DNA from 3 places in the Pseudobacillus sp. FSL P4-0506 genome. Region 1 is predicted to be linked to each of the others. Evidence: riboswitches for the same ligand, from Rfam matches in the RefSeq annotation. Region 1 holds a riboswitch; each other region holds the start of a gene.
What was found. A riboswitch is a leader RNA that binds a small molecule or an ion and turns the genes downstream of it on or off. The one in region 1 is predicted to bind cyclic di-GMP.
Positions count from the first base shown of each region.

Region 2: it holds a riboswitch for cyclic di-GMP, as region 1 does, so the genes downstream of both, MKZ02_RS11490 (hypothetical protein) here and MKZ02_RS13705 (methyl-accepting chemotaxis protein) in region 1, are expected to answer to the same signal.
Region 3: it holds a riboswitch for cyclic di-GMP, as region 1 does, so the genes downstream of both, MKZ02_RS11070 (response regulator) here and MKZ02_RS13705 (methyl-accepting chemotaxis protein) in region 1, are expected to answer to the same signal.

Region 1 covers NZ_JBBOOI010000001.1:2,710,254-2,715,069, forward strand. The annotation lists gene solA (N-methyl-L-tryptophan oxidase) at 1-356, shown strand, start outside; gene MKZ02_RS13700 (AraC family transcriptional regulator) at 592-1,464, shown strand; cyclic di-GMP riboswitch class I at 1,697-1,783, shown strand; gene MKZ02_RS13705 (methyl-accepting chemotaxis protein) at 1,803-2,603, shown strand; gene MKZ02_RS13710 (SDR family NAD(P)-dependent oxidoreductase) at 2,752-2,922, shown strand; gene MKZ02_RS13715 (SDR family NAD(P)-dependent oxidoreductase) at 2,942-3,325, shown strand; gene MKZ02_RS13720 (DsbA family oxidoreductase) at 3,662-4,309, shown strand; gene MKZ02_RS13725 (NADH:flavin oxidoreductase) at 4,374-4,816, shown strand, end outside.
Region 2 covers NZ_JBBOOI010000001.1:2,295,285-2,300,100, forward strand. The annotation lists gene MKZ02_RS11480 (amino acid permease) at 1-1,173, shown strand, start outside; gene MKZ02_RS11485 (SRPBCC family protein) at 1,925-2,380, shown strand; cyclic di-GMP riboswitch class I at 2,442-2,526, shown strand; gene MKZ02_RS11490 (hypothetical protein) at 2,584-2,886, shown strand; gene MKZ02_RS11495 (hypothetical protein) at 3,036-3,206, shown strand; gene MKZ02_RS11500 (hypothetical protein) at 3,615-4,079, shown strand; one part of gene MKZ02_RS11505 (IS3 family transposase) at 4,372-4,816, opposite strand, start outside.
Region 3 covers NZ_JBBOOI010000001.1:2,228,848-2,233,663, reverse strand. The annotation lists gene MKZ02_RS11085 (hypothetical protein) at 123-470, opposite strand; gene MKZ02_RS11080 (hypothetical protein) at 536-925, opposite strand; gene MKZ02_RS11075 (manganese catalase family protein) at 1,094-1,951, shown strand; cyclic di-GMP riboswitch class I at 2,342-2,429, shown strand; gene MKZ02_RS11070 (response regulator) at 2,505-2,858, shown strand; gene MKZ02_RS11065 (aspartyl-phosphate phosphatase Spo0E family protein) at 3,131-3,316, shown strand; gene MKZ02_RS11060 (amino acid ABC transporter ATP-binding protein) at 3,769-4,524, opposite strand; gene MKZ02_RS11055 (amino acid ABC transporter permease) at 4,564-4,816, opposite strand, start outside.

The sequences.
Region 1 (4,816 bases):
GCCGGAATGATTCGGAGAGAGAAACAGATCCAGATGCAATGAGTCAGGACTTTGGCAAATACCTTAATGATGAAGGAGATTTAAGAAACTTTTTAGAAAAGTTTTTGCCAGGAGCAGCCGGCAAACTTATAAAGGGCAGCTCCTGTATGATTACAAAAACCCCCGATAAGGACTTTATTATAGATCAGTACCCTGGATTTTCGCACGTGATGATTGCCGGTGGGTTTTCGGGACACGGCTTTAAGTATAGTAGCGTTTTAGGAGAAGTACTAAGCGAGATAATCATTCATGGGCAAACGATTCATGATATTTCAATGTTTTCCATTTCAAGACCAGCATTAGCGACTGTAAGATGAAAAGTTGTTTTCTCATTTGATAGCCTAGAACTTGTTAGTTTAAAATAGATACGGATTAAAAGTAGTCTATAAATATTGGTTTAAAAGAAAAAACTCATTTGTATTCCAAATGAGTTTTTCATGTTGTTGAATAACATGTTTTACTATCTATGAGTGAACCCTGCATAACTGTGCACGAAAAGTCGGATGGATACATTCAACTCCTGCTATTCTTTTGATAAAGGAGGTCATATTAATGGATTTGCTTAAAGATATGAATGGCGCATTACAATATATCGAAGAAAACCTTACGAATGAGATTGATTTTAAAGAAGTAGCAAGACGGGCTTTCTGCTCCGAATATCACTTTAAAAGGATGTTTTCCTTTCTTTCAGGTGTTTCATTATCAGAGTACATCCGGCGCAGACGGCTTACTCTTGCCGCGTTTGAGCTTAAAGACAGCTGCGTAAAGGTCATTGACATTGCCGTGAAATATGGATACAATTCCCCCGATTCTTTTGCACGGGCTTTTCAAAATTTGCATGGCATCACACCATCAGAGGCTAGAAGTAATGGTCATTTACTTAAAGCTTATCCACGAATGACCTTCCATTTATCAATCAAAGGAGGAAATGAAATGAACTATCGAATGGAAGAAAAAAAGGCATTTCGCATCGTGGGTATGAAGAAAAGAGTTCCTATTATTTTCAACGGAGTTAATCCGGACATTGCCTCTATGTGGAGAAGCTTAGATAGTGAAACGATAAATACTCTAAAAAAACTTTCTAATGTCGAACCTATAGGACTTCTTAGTGCATCCACCAACTTTTCTGAAGGCAGGATGGAGGAAAAAGGGGAACTTGATCACTATATTGGCGTGGCAACAACGAAAGCGTGTCCTGATCATCTAACACAGCTTGAAGTTCCTGCTCTATCGTGGGCTGTATTTGAAGCCATCGGACCATTTCCGGATACGCTGCAAGATGTATGGGGACGCATTTATTCTGAATGGTTCCCATCCTCAAATTATGAACAAATAGAAGGTCCAGAAATCCTGTGGAACGAAAATAAAGATGTAACTTCACCCACTTTCAAAAGTGAAATATGGATACCAGTTTCAAAAAAGTAATGATAATCAATTAGAAAGTCAGCGTATCAGTTATCTTTCAAGCGCAGTAAAGCATCTTCTATCGAATTACCCCCGTTCTGAAGTCTGAACGGGGGTATGCTTGTTTGACGTTATAAAATGAAATAACTTTATTTTCATCTTATAGCAGTAGCCTAATAGTGATTTTTTATTTTCTGCAAAATTTTATAACATTGCCAATAAAAAGATTTATAATATAACTATTACTTATTAAAAATGTGAAAAGCAAACTTGTCGAAAGATTAGGACGCAAAGCCGACAGGTCTAAAACCAAATGGGTTATGATGGCTGGGCTGCCCCTACAATGAGAGGGGTAAAAAATGACTTCGCAAGTATTAAACGAAGCAGCTGTTGTAACGGCATTGGAGTCCAACTTAGCAATGATAGAATTTAACTTGAACAGAGAAGTGATTTGGGCGAATGAAAACTTTGCAAAGACTTTGGACTATACAGCCAGTGAAATGAAAAATATGAAGCATGAGCAATTTTGCAGGCCAGCGTTTAGAAACAGCAGGCAGTATGAAGACTTGTGGATGAACCTTGGAAAAGGAGTCAAATTCCAAGAGAAAATTCAGAGAGTAAGCAAGCGGGAAAATTTACTATGGTTCGAAGCGACCTATATTCCGGTTCGAGATGCGGACGGGGAAGTGGAAGCTGTTCTGAAAATCGCCACTAATATTACAGAACGAGAAAATTATACAAGGGGAATCATTTCTCAATTAAAAGATATGCCCGTAGAATTAGTCAATATAATTGTCACCAATTCTTCTGAAAAAATTCAGGCCATCGAATCATTAAAAACGCAAACAGATCTAATCAGTGAGATATCTAAACTTATACGCAATATTTCCTCACAAACGAATATGCTAGCCTTAAATGCAGCTATTGAAGCTGCCCGGGTGGGAGAACATGGACGAGGTTTTAAGGTGGTCGCTGATGAAGTGCGGAAATTGGCTGGTCAGGTTGATCATGCCGTTAAAAATATGAATATGAATGTAGAAAACATTTCAAACGAAGTAAGAAGGATTAGCCAAATAACCGATGATTTACAGCAAATAATCATAGAAACGCAATCCGAATTTAATAAGGATATTGAAGAATTCGAGAATATGATGAAATAAAAAACAATTCGTCGATCGTCATAAGAACAGATCACAGTTAGTAGAAAGGGACAAACCAAATAACGTCTAATTGGTTTAACGTTTGTTAAAAGATTTCTAATACTAAAGAATCTGGAAAAGATAAGAATAGAACTATGGAGAGGATGACTTGAGAAAAGCGATAGTTGTAGGTGCAAGTTCCGGAATAGGCGAAGAATTGGCGGAAATTTTATCGAATGAGGGATATATTGTCGGGTTAGCCGCTAGAAGGGAAGATAAGCTCCTTGCTCTCCAAGAACAACTAATACATAAGTCGATTGTCAAAGGAGGCAATAGATGAGAATGTTTCAGGTTTTGTAATGACAGTGAACGTGGCATATCAGCATTTTCTAGCGAAAAATGCAGGTCATTTATTCGGCCTATCATCGGTTGGAGCATTAATGGCTAATCCGGTTGCTCCTTTATACAATGCCTCAAAAACTTTCGTATCCAACTACTTGATGAACATCCGAAAAAAACTAAAAATGCAACAGGAAAACGTGTTTGCCACGGACGTTAAATGCAGATTCATTGATACGGAAATGGCTAAAGGCGAACCTGATAAACTGTTTTGGGCAGCATCTCCAGAAGAGGCTGCTTTGCAAATATATCATAGTATCAAAAAGAAAAAGAAGACAGTATATGGAACTAAACGATGGCGGTTTATTGCTTGGGCGTTAAAAATTCTTTCTTTATCCAATTAAAAATTCCTCAGAAATGCGCTGAACAGCTTAACAAACCGTTGAGCTGTTTTTTATACTAATCAGCTAAGACTATAAATTTTTAACTAATTACATATTGTGCAAAATTCAAATATAAAATTTATAAAAACATGCAAACAAGATACCTTACTTGAAAATACACATATAAGCAATGATTAATGAGTGTAAAGGTGCATATGGCGATGTTTAGAAAAATGCACAACAAAATAAAATACAAAAGTAGGTGGATAATAATCGAATGTGTGATGAATTTCCTTCACAGTCAAGGGAATAGGTCAGATGTGCGACACAATCATGCAAGAAAAGGAGAAGATCGCAATGACTATAAAGATTAAGGTATATTCAGATTATGTATGTCCTTTTTGTTTCTTGGCAGAAAAACCGTTAAAAGAAGCGATCAAAGGGAAGGATGTAGAAGTAGAATGGATGCCTTTCGAGCTGCGTCCTTATCCAAATGAAACGTTAAAGCCTGAGGGAGACTATTTGCAAAGTACCTGGAAGCAATCGGTCTATCCGTTGGCTGAGCGTATGGGAATTGCTATCGTCTTGCCAAGCATATCACCACAGCCATACACACATCTGGCGTTTGAAGGATATCAATATGCAAAAGAGAAAGGAAAGGGCAACGAGTATAATGATCGGATGCTTCGTGCCTTTTTTCAAGAAGAACAAGATATTGGGGACATTGATGTGCTAACAAAAGTAGCTGGAGAAATTGGGCTTAATGAGTCGGAGTATCGGACAGCCTTGGAGAGAAGAACCTATAAAGAAGCACACCAAAAGGCGCTAACACATGCCTATGAAGAAGTGAACATTACGGCCGTGCCAACATTCGTCATTGGGAACACGACTATCGGAGGAATACGATCTAAAGAAACGCTTGAGCAAGTTATAAATGAAGAGAGTCAAAAGAAAAAAGCAGCTATTTCAATCGAAGGCATGTCCTGTCATAGGGATGGCTGTTAACGAAAAAATTTTATTAAGTGGAGCATACTGATAAGTGACTCTATCGAGGAAAGGAGTTTTAAATTTGAGAGACACCCAGTTATTATTTGAAACAGTAACGGTAGGCAACATCACACTAGATAACAGGGTAGGAGTTGCCCCAATGACGCGTACAAGTGCCACCTCCGAAGGGCGGGCAACTGAGCAAATGCTCTCCTATTACACGTCATTTGCCCGCGGCGGCTTTGGGCTCATTATTACGGAGGGCATTTATCCGGATGAACAGTATAGTCAAGGGTACTTAAACCAGCCGGGCATTGCTAACGGCGAACAAGCACAAGCATGGAAGAGAGTAGTAAACTCTGTCCACCAAGCGGGCGCAAAAATAGTTGCCCAGCTGATGCATGCGGGCGCCCTTTCTCAAGGAAACCGTTTTGTAAAGGAAACCATCGGACCTTCTGTTGTTCAGCCAAAAGGAGAGCAAATGGAGTTTTACGGAGGAAAAGGTCCATTCCAAACACCGAGAGA
Region 2 (4,816 bases), 410 kb from region 1:
CCCGCGACTGGTTTCTCTATTGGATGGCTTTACTGGTTTGGCTGGGCAGTGACTGTTGCGTTAGAATTTTTGTCGGCAGGCCAGCTCATGTTGAGATGGTTCCCTGATTCACCAGTTTGGATGTGGTGTGCTATATTCGCTGCTCTTCTCTTTTTATTGAATGCCCTGTCAACAAGAGCGTTTGCTGAAGCAGAATTTTTGTTCTCAAGTATTAAAGTGATAGCCATTATTGTGTTTCTCATAGTTGGCGGAGCTGCCATGTTTGGTTTAATTGATATGAAAGGTGGAGAAGAGGCACCATTTCTTTCGCGCTTTTATGCCGAGGGGCTTTTCCCTAATGGGATATCCGCCTTGCTAATAACAATGATTACCGTGAATTTCTCCTTCCAGGGTACCGAACTAATTGGGATCGCTGCCGGGGAAAGTGAAAATCCTGAGAAAACCATTCCTAAATCCATTCGACAAACAGTTTGGAGAACACTTTTCTTCTTCGTGCTATCTGTCTTTGTACTTGCAGGCATGATTCCTATGGAAAAGGCGGGAGTCATTGAAAGCCCATTCGTCGTTATATTTGACAGCATCGGGATTCCTTATGCAGCGGATATAATGAATTTCGTTATTCTTACCGCTCTTCTATCGGTTGCTAACTCTGGTCTTTATGCTGCGACACGCATGCTGTACTCTCTTTCCGGAGAGAAGATGGCAAGCCCAGCGTTAGGAAGGGTAAATAAGAGAGGGGTACCGATGAATGCCTTGCTCATCACACTTGCAATAGCCGGTCTATCTTTGCTTTCAAGTGTAGTAGCGGCAAAGACTGTATTTGTTTGGCTGCTTTCCCTTGCAGGCTTAGGAGCGCAAATTGGCTGGATCGCTATTACAGCTTCCCAGCTTGCATTCAGAAGAGCGTATATCCGCCAGGGCGGCAAAGTGGAAGACTTAAAGTTTAAAATTCCTCTTTATCCGGTACTGCCGATCATTGCTTTGACTGCCAACTGTATCGTCATGATTAGCTTGGCATTTGATCCTGCGCAGCGCATGGCGCTTTATTGCGGCGGAGCCTTCTTTATTGGTTGTTACGTGGTTTATCACTTCAAAATGAAGAAAAAACAAATTTTCAATACAAATGAACAAGAGGTACAGCTAACACTAGATAAGAAAATGATTCTTAAGTAAAAAGAAAAGAGCTTTTTTAGTAGGCCAGCTTGTTTATTTAAATGAAAAAGCTGTTCTATAAGACGGAAATCCGGCTTATGGAACAGCTTTTTATTTTATTAACTAATGATCATTGAAACAGGGGCTGGTGCTCCCAGAAAAGCAGTTAAAGAGAGGGCTCTTTCAACTGCTTTTTTGCCTCTATTTAGCAGCTTATTGTTGTAAAGTAGTTATTCTGTTTTCTTCCATCCTCTTTGTTCGCAGATTCAAAATTAGTTTGCAAAATAAGTACATGGGAACAACGATCAGGTAAGTCTAACAATAAGCCAGGTTATCCTTTATATAAGGGTGAAATGGAGAAACGTACCATATTTAATGATCAACGAAATTTATCAAGAATAGGCAAAGGGGATAGATCAAGAATTACTTTGTGCAACTTTATTGAATGGTACAGGAATGTCTTTTCGGGAGTTTAATTCTATTGATTGGCGACATGCTGGCGTCTAAACTAAAAGAGATTGAAACTCATGTCGCTTTTGTTTGGGGATGAACGTTTGTTTATATTGCAGCATGTCAGTAGCTTAAAGACAGTATTCCATTTCGATTTAGTCTTTTATGACCGGGAAAAGTGGACAGCTGAGAATTGACTAATGTGGCTTTGGAGATACGAGGTTTCACATTGTTAGGCCATAGGGAGAAAACCTTTCTGCCATGACCATAGGCCACTGTCAAAAGGGGTAACCATAAGCCAGGCCTCAAAAGGAGAAGGAAAATGCCTGTTATTATACATGAACAATTTATTCAAGCACCGATTGAAGTATGTTTTGATCTGGCGAGGAATGTAAAGGTACATACACAAACGACACACCAGACAAACGAAAAAGCGGTTGGGGGCGTAACCGAAGGAATGTTGGAGGAAGGAGATATTGTTATTTGGGAAGCCGTTCACTTTGGTATTAAGCAAAGGCTGACATCCCAGGTGACATTTATGGAGAAGCCGAATAAATTCATAGATGAAATGGTACATGGAGCTTTTCACTCTTTTAAGCATATACATCAATTTGTTGAAAAAGCGGATGGCACATTAATGATAGATACGTTTCAATATAAGTCTCCACTTGGTATACTGGGCGTTATAGCTGATAAGTTATTTTTAGAAAAATACATGACTGCATTTATTATTTTACGTGCAAAGGAATTGAAAAAAATGGCTGAACGTGTTACCTAATATAAAGAGCAAGGGTTATGTTTTTCATCATCCCCTTGTTTATTGTATGATTAAATTGTTTCTGATGAAAAGGCAAACTTATTGAAAAATAAGGACGCAAAGCCACGGGTCTAAAGTTTACAGACAATGATAGCCGGGCTGCCAAATGAGAAAGACTTCCTCATTTGGGTGATTACGCAAATAAAAGGTAGGGACCGAAATTGATGGAAGAAAATGAAGAATTAAGAAAAAGCATTCAACGATTTTATGATTTACTAAAAAAACATCCGGATAACACCGATGCCGCTCACGATTTTGTCGCTTATTTGTGGTCTTTCTTAAAGATTCGATCTAAAGTGCCATTGCCGGCTGCTGAAATTATGACGCTGCTAAAAAATTATAAGCCGAATGTATTTGACGCATTAAAGAAGATGGCTGAAAAGAATTTGATGCTAAATATTTTAACGGAGTTGCCTGCAAATAATGAATCGGCAGAGGAAAGATTAGACGAATTTTTAAATGTTTAACTCATTTCTTATTTTTTCCCGATGGAGGATTAAACAGCTTGCTTGGTGGGTAAATAAGTTACAGAAGGTGGCTGCCTTCGAGGATTAATTTGTACTCGATTAGACTGCTAGTAGAAATGAACAACATGGGTAAGATAGGAGGATTGTCAATGGATAAAAACGAAGTCATCAAAATGTTGCAAAATGCAAAGGATTTGTATGAGAACAAACAGATTGAAATAGCCTTAAAGAAGGACAACATTAATAAAGAGTCCTACATTAAAGGAGTGGTTGAAGGGCTTTCCATTGCCATTGCAACAATAGAGCAACAAGAAGGATAAATAGGCATATGCTTCCTCTCATATAAACAATAAAAGCTTTGCTCTTAGTGAGCAAGGCTTTTTCTCATGATAAAGTTAGTGGAAAAGGAATCGGTTCATATAAGAGTGGGGAGTAGTGGAATGCATGTGTTAAAAAAAGTAAATGATCTCTCTATTTAATGACTTCCAAAGGAATCATTGGTATTAATAAGAGTCGGTTGCAAAGTCCATAATATCATTGTGTTTCAAAAGCAGCACATAGTCGCCAGCCCAGGAGGTAGTACATTTGATTCTTACGCTATTAATCGTCGGCTTGGTTATTCTTGCTGTTATTCATTTTGTTTCTACAGAAAAAAAGGACGAGCAGATAACAGGACGGATGACTTGGTGATGGAAAATGTGCCGAATTTAACAAAGGGGGACTTTATAATGGCTAAAAAAACATCTGAAGAGGTAACTGAACAAGTAGCTGAAAGAGTAGCGGAAAGAAAATTTGAAGAAGAGATTGGAGAAGAATTGGCGCCTTTAAGAAGCCAATTAGATTCTATGGCCACTGCCTTGAACCAACTCCAAAGTTCTCAACAACAATTAGGTTCTATCGACCAGCCTGCTACTATGCAAAACGAGCAAGCATCCCAATTGCTCCAACAGATGCAGCAATTTAGAAGACAAGCTCAAAGTCAGCAACAAGAGACGTTCCAGCAGCTTCAGCAAACAGTTCAACAAGCTGCACAAATGCTAGGGAGCGTGGGACAAACGTTGCAATCGTTTAGCATTCTAAACCAAATGACTCAACAAATTGATCAGTCTCAGCAACAATTGAAGCAATTGAGTTCTCAACAATACCAGCAAAATCAACAGAACCAACAGATGAATTCATCTCTTCAGCGCTGATTTTTAAAGTGCCCCATTTTTATGAAGGTAGGAATGGTCCCGCTGCTTTTAGCAAGCGGGACTGTTATTTTGTGAATAAAAACCTTTTGTCCATGAACCAGCATGAAAAATGAACCGACCCTTTCATAATAAGTGGAAGAGAGGGGGTAGATTCTTTGCTCATGCTTATCAAGAAGCCAAGCAAAACCAGTCATTTTACCTGCATACGTACAAGGCGTTATATCAACGCTATAAAAAGCCCCAGCTGTGAAGGGGACTGACCCCTATTTTTGAGACAGGGATCAAAACACCTTTAAGCAGCCAGCTGCCGATATTTGACCGGTGGCTGGTTGTTTAGTTTCGCTTGAATACGGATATGGTTATAATAGTGAATATAGCTTTCGACAGTTTGCTCTACGATAGCCGTCGTAGTGCTTGTCAACTCGTCGAGATAGAACGTTTCAGACTTTAGCGAGGAATGAAACGATTCGATGGAGGCATTATCAGAGGGTGTCCCTTTCCGGGACATACTCATGGTAATGCCTTTTTCTTTGACTGCCTGCTGATAAGCATAAGATGTGTACACAGATCCCTGATCGCTGTGCAGAATGCATCCCTCTGGGAGGGGTGGCAACTGGGCCAGCGTATGTAGCACAAAATCTGTATTCTGGCAGCTTCCTAAAGAATAGGCAATGATTTCGCCGTTAAATAAATCCTGAATACTTGAAAGATACAGCTGTTTCTGGCCAAAAGGCAAG
Region 3 (4,816 bases), 480 kb from region 1:
ATACTCTTTTACTCCATTGCGGCCTGGCAAGGTCTTCTTTTTATTCCTTGGACAGCTTAAGATGCTACTTGAATTCCAGATTTCCCTTCCATTCATATATGTAAATCGGAGAGAGAGCGATATTATTCATACCGGTCATCTTTCCGTATAGTTGGATGGAAGAGCTTAACTTTGGATGCACCTCTATCCTTGCTTTCTGCTCGGTCTTTTTCATCTTTCTTTAACAATCCATCTAATATTTTTAAAGCGTCCTCAAACTCTTTATAATTAATTTGCTTAGTCGCCAATAAAGAGCAAAGCATCGCATAAGCAACCGGTTTAGTATCCATCTCTACTATGACATGAATATCAACATCAGAATTTCCGCTATTTTCAACTTCCGCTTGTCTGAATTCATTGTCATCCATTCTTCTTTCCCAAAATGGTCGGCTATTTCTATAGCCAAATGGAAATCTTTGTGGCTCAGCCATTTTATTTTCTCCTTTCCATTCATTTTTAGGTGGAAAGAACAGCTGACTCTTCCCACCCTATAACATTAAATATCAAATCGTTGATTCTGTTCTTGATCTTGGTCTTGGTCCTGGTCTTGGTCTTGATCTTGATTTGAATTTGCTCTTGAGCGTACCCTTGCAGTAGAATCTGAATCAACACGAATATCGAAACGGACACTCGTATTACCGCTGTTAGAAACTCTTGCAATGTTTGTATTACGGTCAATGTTTTTCAAGTCATTGTCATTATCATTGTCATTTCGTAAATCAATTTCATCTCTATTTTGCAAATTGCTTCTTACGTCAATATCATCTTCAATGTCCACATTTGTTCTTACGCGGTTTTCTGAATTAGATCTTGAATTTCCGTTGTTGCCATTGTTGCCTCGGTTTCTATTGCCTCGGTTGTTGCCTGGGAACCATATTTCACTCATGCTTTATCCCCCCTTTCTGTTTCTTACTATAATTTATTCCTCAGGAATGTTTTTGAATGGACAAACTTCTCAGGTTATTAGCTTGTTTTTGTGAGAAAGAATAATATGAGAACGTTTGTCACAAGATATATGTTGATTGGACTCTATATTAGAAATGAGGATAAGTCGATGTACTACTATAAAGAGGAATTAATCAATATTATTAATCCTGATCAGCCCGATCCTGAAGCCGCAAAAGTCCTGCAGGAGATCTTGGGTGGTCATTTTGGTGAAATGCGAACCATGATGCAATTTTTCTTTCAGAGCTCTAATTTTAGAGGAAAAGACACCCAATATCGCGATTTGCTCCGCGGCATATTCTTAGAAGAAATTGCCCATGTAGAGCTTGTTCAAAATACGATTAATCAATTGCTGAACGGCTCGGGAGAATCTGCTGTTCCGGGAAATGCTGGGGTGGACGGGGCTCCTCTTGATGATGCGGTTAGGCATGCCAATCCCCACCATTATATTATTGGCGCCCAGGCCTCCCTTCCCGTAGACGCGAGCGGAAATCCATGGAATGGATCGTGGGTATACAGCCACGGGAACCTCATTGGGGACCTGCTTGATAACTTAGTTCTTGAATCTACTGGAGTTTTGCAAAAAACACGCATTTATGAAATGAGCTCCAACCAAACATTCCGTGAAACACTCGCTTTTTTAATCGTCAGGGATAACGCCCACCAAAATGCTTTTGCAAAGGCACTCGAGACACTGGGCGTTGATTGGGGTAAGCTATTCCCTGTTCCTAATTATGATATCAATAAATATCCTGAATGCAGAAAGTATGTGGAAATGGGGTATCACAATGCCCAATTTAACTTTAGATTGGATCCAACAAGAATCGGTGAGATTTTCCAAGGACCATCACCGAGCCGGAACAAGGGAGACCTGTCGGTTATAGATCCGCCGAAAGGTTTTCCTGTTCCAGCCTTACCAGAGATGCCTAACGAACATAGCCCTGGAACAAGGGATTTAAATTTCTAAAAGTAGGTTTAGACAAAAATCCTACTAGTTGACAGCAAAACGGATTTTTAGCTTCTTTTTGTCCCGGCTATACTTTAGTCAAACCTATAAAATAGGCTGTCCTCTTCCAATTAGACTAACATGGAGGGCAGCCTTCCTTTCGTTTCTATATTTTTTCATCTAAAATTTTCAAGTGACATATTTCGACTATTTTTTGCATTTTTTTCATTATTCCGGTTGCCCTTCTGCTAAATAAATAGTAATATAGTCGTGGACTCTTAGTCTAATATATGCCAAGCGTTTTATCCATTGAAGAACAAGCAATTGAACAGTAACTTTCACATGCTTTGTCTCTTTTACGTCGCTTTATTATAGGCACTCCACTGTTCATCTATTGAACGATTGCTATAATTCATTGAAGGGCAAACTCCATGAAAATGGGGGACGCAAAGCCACGGGCCTACAACAGTGATTCTGTCATGGCAGCCGGGTTGCCAAGTTGAATATCTTTCAACTTGCTTATACAGCATTGCCTTCTCTGAATGTACTGTAAATTTTAGTGAAGGTGTGAAATATGGAGAAATCAGTATTAGTCGTTGACGATTCACTTTTTATGAGAACTTGGCTAAAAAGCATTTTAAAGGACAATGGTTATGAAGTATTAGAAGCAGCCGATGGTTTAGAGGCGATAGATTCCTATGCTCTTTATAAGCCGAATCTAGTTTTAATGGACATTACGATGAATAAATTAAATGGTATAGAAGCTTTAAAGGAGATTATGTCATTGGATCTTTCTGCGAAAGTAGTCATGTGTTCTTCTCTGGGCCAAAAACAGCTTATAATGGAAGCTCTAAAAATAGGAGCTAAAGATTTTATTGTGAAACCTTACTTTGATCGATTAATTCCAGTGCTGAATAATGTAAATTAATTTCTGACAGACTAAAGCAGTAGCTGTTCTTGAGATTATTTTAACTTTTCCTATCTTTATAGCATTCTGTTTTATTCTTATCCTTAGCTTCTCTCTTCCTTTTAAAGGGGGTGTCGCAAGCTATGAAGGACTTCTATTTTTCTTTTCATCAAATGATGTAACTTTTTTGAATCTTCTGTCGAAACACTTTTTCTTCATTTTTTCTGGTTGTATAATATATCCAAACGCGTACGAACGTGAATTTTCAGATATATGATTAGGAGAGATAAAAGGTGGTTATACAGGAAACACTTGAAGAGTTAAGTATTCGAATCAATCAGGTGCGTCATTTAATGATTTCAACTGGCCTGCGCAAAGGGCTCGATGATGATGAGACTTTAAAATATAGCGAAGAATTGGACGAGCTTATTAATAAATATCAACTGGTTACCTGGCCTTGCCTATCAAAAACTAACTGAGCAGACTATTGGTTTTTAATCTAACTGCCTTCTATCGTTTGCTTTTCTATTAATAGATTAGAAATTCCCCCAGTTTTCTTTGCATATCTCGCTCATTTCTGGGTAAATTACTTGCAATCAGGGTTACGGCATCCACCTTCACACGCCAATACCAACGAGAAAAACCTTGATTAGCCGGGCCAATGTCCGGCTTTTTCGTTATTTTCTTACTCCATTAAAAAGGAGAGAATCACCCTATTTAATCATTCTAATGAATATGACGAACAGACTCTTCCTGCTATAAGGTTAGAATATCATACCACTAATCGCCCTCTAGCGCTGTTTCTGTTTTTCTAGCAGTTAAACAATAAAAAGTCCTGGCCTGTCGTTTGATTATCTTATTTATCAAACGACAGGCCAGGCTGCTTAACAATGATTTATGGAAGGATGGCTATAAAAGGATGAATCACTCTCTATTCTTCCTTTACGCGCATTAAAAATCGTTTCGTCCGTTCTTCCTTAGGGCGACTAAATATTTCTTCAGAGGTGCCTTCCTCTACGATAACTCCTCCATCCATAAAAATAACACGATCAGCGACCTCTCTCGCAAAGTTCATCTCATGTGTTACTACGACCATGGTCATCCCTTCTTGTGCTAAATCTTTCATAACCTGGAGTACTTCCCTCACTAACTCTGGGTCTAATGCAGAAGTAGGTTCGTCATAGAGCATGACCATCGGCTTCATGGAAAGCGCGCGTGCGATGGCTACCCTCTGCTGTTGTCCTCCTGAAAGCTGAGAAGGATAGTGATCACATCGTTCACCGAGCCCGACTTTTTCAAGTAATGTTCTTGCCAACGTTCTTGCTTCCTCGGGTTTCACTCCTTGAACAACTACGGGCCCTTCCATTACATTTTCAATAGCCGTTTTATGTGGAAACAAATTAAATTGTTGAAAAACAAATCCTGTGCTTTTTCGTAACTCTCTGATTTCCGATTTTCGCTTTCTATTGGATACTCCGTCTGCTAAAACTTCATGCTTTCCGATTTGGATGACCCCTTCTGTCGGTTCTTCTAAAAAGGTTAAACAGCGAAGCAAGGTAGATTTACCAGAGCCGCTTGGACCCATTAACACTACTACTTCACTTTTATTGACCGTTAAATCAATGCCTCGAAGAACTTCGTTCGTGCCAAATCTCTTTTTAAGATTAGTTAATTGAATAATACTCATAGACCTCTCCCTTTACATCGATATTGAGAAGCTGTATTTTCAAAGCGCAATATGCTGGGAAGTACGTTTTTCTAATTTGTCGAGCATGATAGAAAAAACCGTAATAATAATCCAATAAATAGCAGCTGCTAATAAATAAATCGTTAACGGCTCAAATGTTTTAGCGATAAGAAGAGATGACATTTGCAAGAGCTCTGTAACGGTAATAACGGATATAAGGGAGGTATCTTTAATCAGAACAATAAATGTGTTGGACATAGTTGGAATAGCAATACGAAGACTTTGAGGAAGA